2 regions of the Mesorhizobium sp. LCM 4576 genome follow, and region 1 is predicted to be linked to the other one. Evidence: predicted binding sites of a transcription regulator. Region 1 holds the regulator's gene; the other holds the start of a gene.
What was found. Region 1 encodes HrcA, which represses chaperone genes, less so after heat shock. Its sites were predicted from a motif close to GTTAGCACTCNCNNNNNGNGAGTGCTAAC; they were not measured.

Region 1 (2,220 bases):
CGAGGCGGTGCGGGTGCCACCATCGGCCTGGATGACGTCGCAGTCGACGGTGATCTGCTGTTCGCCCAGTGCCTGCAGGTCGACCACGGCGCGCAAGCTCCGGCCGATCAGCCGCTGGATCTCCAGCGTGCGGCCGCCCTGCTTGCCAGCGGAAGCCTCGCGCCGCATGCGCTCGCCGGTCGAGCGCGGCAGCATGCCGTATTCGGCCGTCACCCAGCCCTTGCCGGAATTGCGCATCCAGGCCGGCACTTTTTCCTCAAGGCTCGCGGTGCAAAGCACATGCGTGTCGCCGAACTTCACCAGGCACGAGCCTTCGGCATGCTTGGACACGCCGCGCTCGAAGGAGATGGCGCGCATTTCGTCGGCTTGGCGTTTGGAGGGGCGCATCGAGGCTCTTTCTGTTCTTTCCCGGATTCGTCGGCGGCTTGTAGACGCATGCGGGGCAAGTCGCAAAGGAAAACGGCCGGGTAACCGCAAACACGGGACCCTGATCGCAAAAGCGGCACTGGGTTGCGCCGCTGTGGCTTAAGTCTATATCTTTTCGGCAGGAGGTTTCTCGCCGGAATGAACAAGCCAGTCGATCCGACGTCCCAAGGTCCCGGGCTTCAGTCGCCCGTACTTCAGTCACTCGACATGCGCTCGCGCGATATCTTCCGGCGGATCGTCGATTCCTATTTGCGCGACGGCGAGCCGGTCGGCTCGCGCAGCCTGTCGCGCATCCTGCCCTCCTCGCTGTCGCCGGCCACCATCCGCAACGTGATGAGCGACCTCGAGCATCTGGGGCTGATCTACGCGCCGCATGTTTCCGCCGGGCGGCTGCCGACCCAGACCGGGCTGCGTTTCTTCGTCGACGCCTTCATGGAGCTCGGCGATCTATCCGACGACGAGCGCCGCRCCATCGAGGCGCAGGTGCGCGCCTCCGGCTCGGGCGCGACGCTGGAGCATATGCTGACGGAGGCCAGCCAGATGCTGTCCGGCATGTCGCGCGGCGCCGGCCTCGTGCTTGCCTCCAAGAACGAGGTGGCGCTGAAGCACATCGAATTCATCCAGCTCGAGCCCACCAAGGCGCTTGCCGTGCTGGTGTCGCAGAACGGCGACGTCGAGAACCGCGTGATCGACCTGCCGGCCGGCATCACCGTGTCGCAACTGCACGAAGCCTCCAATTTCCTCAAYGCCCATATCCGCGGCCGCACCTTGGCCGAGGCGCGCGTCGAGATCRCCCGAATCAAGGAGGAGACCCGCGCGGCGCTCGACACCTTGTCGCAGGATCTGGTCGAGAAGGGCCTCGCGGTCTGGGCCGGCGCCGAAAGCGGCCTGCCGGCGCGCCTCATCGTGCGCGGCCGCGCCAACCTGCTCGAAAACGTCACCGCCCAGGCCGATCTCGAATTGCTGCGCCATCTGTTCGAGGATCTCGAAACCCAGGACGGCCTGCTGCAGCTCCTCGACCTCGCCGAGGAAGGGCCGGGCGTGCGCATCTTCATCGGCTCGGAGAACAAGCTGTTTTCGCTGTCCGGCTCGTCGCTGGTCGTCGCCCCCTATCGCGACAAGGACGCCCGCGTCGTCGGCGCGCTCGGCGTCATCGGCCCGACGCGCCTGAATTACGCCCGCATCGTGCCGATGGTCGACTATACGGCGCAGCTGATTTCGCGCATGCTCCGCTAGGTATCGAGATTCAGGTGAGGCCGGCCTCACTGAATCTCGACACACCTAAGGTGGCTGCGGAGGAGAAAAAATGGCGCTGGAAGCAATCAAGGCCCAGATCGACCTCCTGCTTCAGGAAATGATCAACCAGCCCGAGGACGAGCACGAGATCCAGGAGCAGCTGCGCGAGAAATTGCGGGAGCTGCGCGCCATGGGCCTGCCCTTGCCGGCGGACCTCGTCGAGCTGGAAAAGCGCCTCGACGACGACCTGGATGCCGAGGAGGCCTGAGCGGCGCTCGGACAAATCCGCGCGCGCAAGCTTCTCTTTTCGAGCGCTTGCCCAATATGTCCTGTCTCTGGCGCCTGATCGAGTGGGGCGCGTTAGCAGACGACGGAGAACAGCATGATGCGGATCGCCGGCCTTGCGGGCCTCGCGCTGGTTTTTGCCACCGGCGCCTTTGCACAGCAGGCCGATCAGCCTCTGCTCAGCGGTGAAAAGGCCTTCGGCGACTGGAAGGCCGACCGCCCGGGCGTGCGCCGGCTGCTGAAGCCGCAAGATCAGCCGAAACCCGATGCGAC
Region 2 (4,916 bases), on a different contig from region 1:
TTCGATCGAATACAAAGCGCTAAGCGGGTGGGCTTGCATGACGGAGCATTGGAATGCAATTCGCAGGCATTGGCAGTTGCTCGGATCGCCGCTGAGGCCRCCGCCGGAAGTCGTCGAGGCTTACGACCGCGAGCTCGGGCTTGGCCGATCGCATGTCGTCATGTTCGGCGTGACACCCGAACTCGCCGGGCTTGGCGCCACGACGACGTCGGTCGACGAGTCTTGCGACATGATCGCCGGCATTTGGCCGGGCGACACCGACACGCGCAAGGCGGTGCTAGGCGACTGGTTCGATTTGCCGTTCGGCGATGCAAGCGTCGAGGCACTGATCGGCGACGGGTGCCTCTCGGTCATCGGCGCCGCCGACTTCAGGCGCAAATTGCTTGCGTCGGTCGCGCGTACCCTGAGAGCAGACGGGCGGGCTGCCATCAGACTTTATGCTTCGCCCGAAACGCCCGACGATCCAAGGGAAGTCCGCGCCCTTGCGCTGGCCGGCGGCGTCTCGACCTTCCACGACCTCAAATGGCGCGTGGCCATGACCGCGATCGCCGGCGCGCCCGACTACACGATTCCGGTTACCGGCATCCTCGAGCAATTCGACAGGATGTTTCCCAACCGCGAAGAGTTGTCGGCTCGAACCGGATGGGAATTGCCGGTCATCGGAACCATCGACGTCTACCGGAACTCGTCTGTCGTCTACAGTTTCGCCCCCGCGGCAGYGCTGACCGAGGAAGCCCGGACCTTCTTCGATGATGTCCGGCTGGCCTCGAGCGGCACATACGGTCTGGCCGAACGCTGCCCGCTGCTGGTGCTGCGCTCGCCGAAGTGCCCGGGCTAACGGGCAGGATTGCTCGCCCATGCTTGGCGGCAGCCACCGGGTTTCTGCCCAAGGCTCCGCCGCAGAAAAATTTCGCGCCGCTTGCCCCTCGCGCGCGCCTTGACTCCGGYACGGCTCCAGCCTATTTCAGCGCCACGTTAGCACTCGCCATTGGTGAGTGCTAACTGATGTCCGGCGGCCTCGCCGGATGGAGGAACAGTTCTCACCGTTCTCATTCGAGGAAGACAACATGGCAAAGTCCAAGTTCCGCCCGCTTCATGACCGCGTGGTCGTTCGCCGGGTCGAATCCGAATCCAAGACCGCCGGCGGGATCATCATCCCGGACACGGCGAAGGAGAAGCCGCAGGAAGGCGAGATCATCGCCGTCGGCTCCGGCGCTCGCGACGAAAGCGGCAAGCTCGTGCCCCTGGACGTCAAGGCCGGCGACCGCATCCTGTTCGGCAAGTGGTCGGGCACTGAAGTCAAGCTCAATGGCGAAGACCTTCTGATCATGAAGGAATCCGACATCATGGGCATCATCGGCTGATCATCGGCCTCTCCATCAACTGAGTTTTCGGGCTCTTCCCGAGCCCCTGTCAGGAGCTAACTATGGCTGCAAAAGACGTAAAATTCTCCCGCGACGCCCGTGAGCGCATGCTGCGCGGTGTCAACATCCTCGCCGACGCGGTGAAGGTCACCCTCGGTCCGAAGGGCCGCAACGTCGTCATCGACAAGTCGTTCGGGGCCCCGCGCATCACCAAGGACGGCGTCACCGTCGCCAAGGAGATCGAACTCGAGGACAAGTTCGAGAACATGGGCGCCCAGATGGTCCGCGAAGTCGCTTCGAAGACCAACGACATCGCCGGCGACGGCACGACCACCGCGACCGTTCTCGCCCAGGCGATCGTCCAGGAAGGCAACAAGGCCGTTGCCGCCGGCATGAACCCGATGGACCTCAAGCGCGGCATCGACCTCGCCGTCGGTGAAGTCGTCACCGCTCTCGGCAAGGCCGCCAAGAAGATCAAGACCTCCGAGGAAGTCGCGCAGGTCGGCACGATCTCGGCCAATGGCGACGAGTCGGTCGGCAAGATGATCGCGGAAGCGATGCAGAAGGTCGGCAACGAAGGCGTCATCACCGTCGAGGAAGCCAAGACCGCCGAGACCGAGCTGGAAGTCGTCGAAGGCATGCAGTTCGACCGCGGCTACCTCTCGCCCTACTTCGTCACCAACGCCGACAAGATGGTCGCCGATCTGGAAGACGCCTACATCCTGCTGCACGAGAAGAAGCTCTCCAACCTGCAGGCCATGCTGCCGGTCCTGGAAGCCGTCGTTCAGACCTCGAAGCCGCTGCTCATCATCTCCGAAGACGTCGAAGGCGAGGCCCTGGCCACGCTGGTCGTCAACAAGCTGCGTGGCGGCCTGAAGATCGCCGCCGTCAAGGCTCCGGGCTTCGGTGACCGCCGCAAGGCCATGCTGGAAGACATCGCCATCCTGACCGGTGGCCAGGTCATCTCGGAAGACCTCGGCATCAAGCTCGAGAATGTCGGCCTCAACATGCTCGGCCGCGCCAAGAAGGTGTCGATCTCCAAGGAGAACACCACCATCGTCGACGGCGCCGGCAAAAAGGCCGAGATCCAGGGCCGCGTCGCCCAGATCAAGCAGCAGATCGAGGAAACCACCTCGGACTACGACAAGGAGAAGCTGCAGGAACGTCTGGCGAAGCTCGCCGGCGGCGTTGCCGTGATCCGCGTCGGCGGTGCGACCGAAGTGGAAGTGAAGGAAAAGAAGGACCGCGTTGACGACGCGCTCAACGCGACCCGTGCGGCCGTGGAAGAGGGCATCGTCGCCGGCGGTGGCGTGGCGCTGCTGCGCGCCTCGGCCAACGTCAAGGCCACCGGCGCCAATGCGGACCAGGCCGCTGGCATCGCCATCGTCCGTCGCGCCCTGCAGGCTCCGGCCCGCCAGATCGCTTCGAACGCCGGTGCTGAAGCCTCGATCGTCGCGGGCAAGATCCTCGAGAACAAGGCGCAGACCTACGGCTACAACGCCCAGACCGGCGACTATGGCGACATGATCGCCATGGGCATCGTCGACCCGGTCAAGGTCGTGCGCACGGCTCTCCAGGACGCGGCCTCGGTCGCCGGCCTGCTGGTCACCACCGAAGCCATGATCGCCGAAGCTCCGAAGAAGGAAGCTGCCGGCGGCATGCCGGGCGGCATGCCCGGCGGCGGCATGGGTGGCATGGGCGGCATGGACTTCTAATTGACGAATGATCCCGAAAAGTTGCAGACTTTTCGGACAAGATCATTCGCAATCGGAAGTCCATAAAGCACGCCCATCAACTAACATTGCTCAAGCCCGCAAGCGGGCTTGAGTGGCGGCATGGACTTCTAGTCCAGGCTATCCAGCTGACGCATATGGAAAGGGCGCCGAAAGGCGCCCTTTTTGTTTGCGAAGGATTTGCCAGCGCGATCAGCGTTTGATCGGCATTCCGAAACGAAATTGCATCGCCGTGAAAATAAGTCGCCGCAGCGCCTTCAGGCTGAGCGCCAGCTTTCCTTCAGGCTTCATCGCCCGGTCCATCCAGCATGGACTTCACGCCGACTGAACCGACACCAGCGAAAGAAGCGATGCCCCCTTCCGCCAGAGGTCGTGCAGCGATCAGCCGTTCCGCGAGGTCGCGGGCCACACCCTGCTCCGCAAGCACCTGCATGGCCTGTCCCGCCGGCAGCGCGTTGAACCAGCGATAGCCGGCGACGCGACGCGCGGCGGGGTCGACCTTGCCCAACAGCCTCACCCGCGAGATGCCGCCATCGGGATAGGCATCGAGCCTGACGTAAGAAACCGGCTCGCTCGTTTCCGCCACACGGAAGACATGGCGTGTGTCCGGCTGAAGCAGCCGGCGCGTAAGCAGCGGCTGCCAGCCATCGTCGCCAGGCAGCGCCTCCCCCGCGCCGGAGAGCGCTACCTCGGCGGAAGCATTGTATTTGAAATGCGCGGTGTCGATCTCGACCAGCCTGACATGGCCCGGCAGCGCCAGGCGGATGATGGCATGGTCATTGCCGTCGTCGCGACGGCGGCGCGTTTCCCAGCCGTCGCCCATGTTGCGGGCCTTGTCGGGACGGTTGAGCATCGCGGCCGAGGTGTAGAAGCCGTCGCTGCTGGTCACCACCTGGCCGCCATGGTCCTGGCTGGCGAGGTCGATAGTGAGACCGTCGAACGTCCGCGGGTCAGGCAGGACATGGCCGTAGACGCGCAGCCTGGCGATGCCGCCGTCTGGAAAGGCGGAGAGGCGCACATGGGTGAAGCGACGGCGGTCGGAAACGTCGAAGCGATTGTGCGCGTCGCCCTTGAGCGGCGAACGCGGCACGATCTCGATCCATTCGGTCTCGGCCGATTGCAGCGCCTTCGGGCTGGGATAGGCTTCGACGCCGCAGGCCTCCATGCGGCATGTGGTCGGAAAATTGCCGGTGAAGAAGGACGTATCGACATCGATGCCGGTGATGATGCCGGCAGCACCCAGCCGGATCAGCGCCCAATCGTGGCCGGGCTCGCGGCGCCGCTTCGTCTCCCAGCCGTCGACGATCTCGCCGCGCGGTCCATAATTGCCCGGGATGAAAGCGGATGGCGTCGGCGTAAGCAGGCTCTCCTTCTCGCCGAAGGACTCATCGCTCGCGGCGAGCACGCTGCCACCCAGCCAGCGCGAGGCAAGATCGACCTCCGCAGCGAAATCCTCCTTCAGCTCGGGCATGGCGTAAGCATCATGCGCCGGGCCTTTCTCGATCATGTTCATCGCCGGCCTCCCGCGCGCAGCGCCAACCCTTGCGGACGTGGCCCCAATCCCAACGCCTCCGACAGCGGCCAGCCGTCGATGCGCTTGGCCTCCGGCTTCGCGTAGGTCGAGACCTTACTGGTCTTGAGCCCGAGGCCGACGACCGCCTCGGCCAGCCGCACCGCGGCCGCCACACCGTCGATGACCGGCACGCCGAGCTCGGATGTGATCGCTTCCTCCAGGCCGGCCATTCCGGCGCAACCAAGGCAGATCACCTCGGCATGATCGTGCTCGACCGCCTTGCGCGCCTCCTCGACGATGGAGCGC

Region 2: groES (co-chaperone GroES) is a predicted target of HrcA. The motif match lies at 975-1,003, and genes of this name have one in related genera.

The regions. Positions count from the first base shown of each region.
Region 1 is NZ_MDDT01000023.1:29,248-31,467, forward strand. It holds gene rph (ribonuclease PH) at 1-387, opposite strand, end outside; gene hrcA (heat-inducible transcriptional repressor HrcA) at 565-1,662, shown strand; gene LCM4576_RS12885 (hypothetical protein) at 1,733-1,930, shown strand; gene LCM4576_RS12890 (sorbosone dehydrogenase family protein) at 2,045-2,220, shown strand, end outside.
Region 2 is NZ_MDDT01000047.1:25,362-30,277, forward strand. It holds gene LCM4576_RS24035 (methyltransferase type 11) at 38-838, shown strand; gene groES (co-chaperone GroES) at 1,068-1,364, shown strand; gene groL (chaperonin GroEL) at 1,427-3,079, shown strand; gene alc (allantoicase) at 3,378-4,610, opposite strand; gene LCM4576_RS24055 (aspartate/glutamate racemase family protein) at 4,607-4,916, opposite strand, start outside.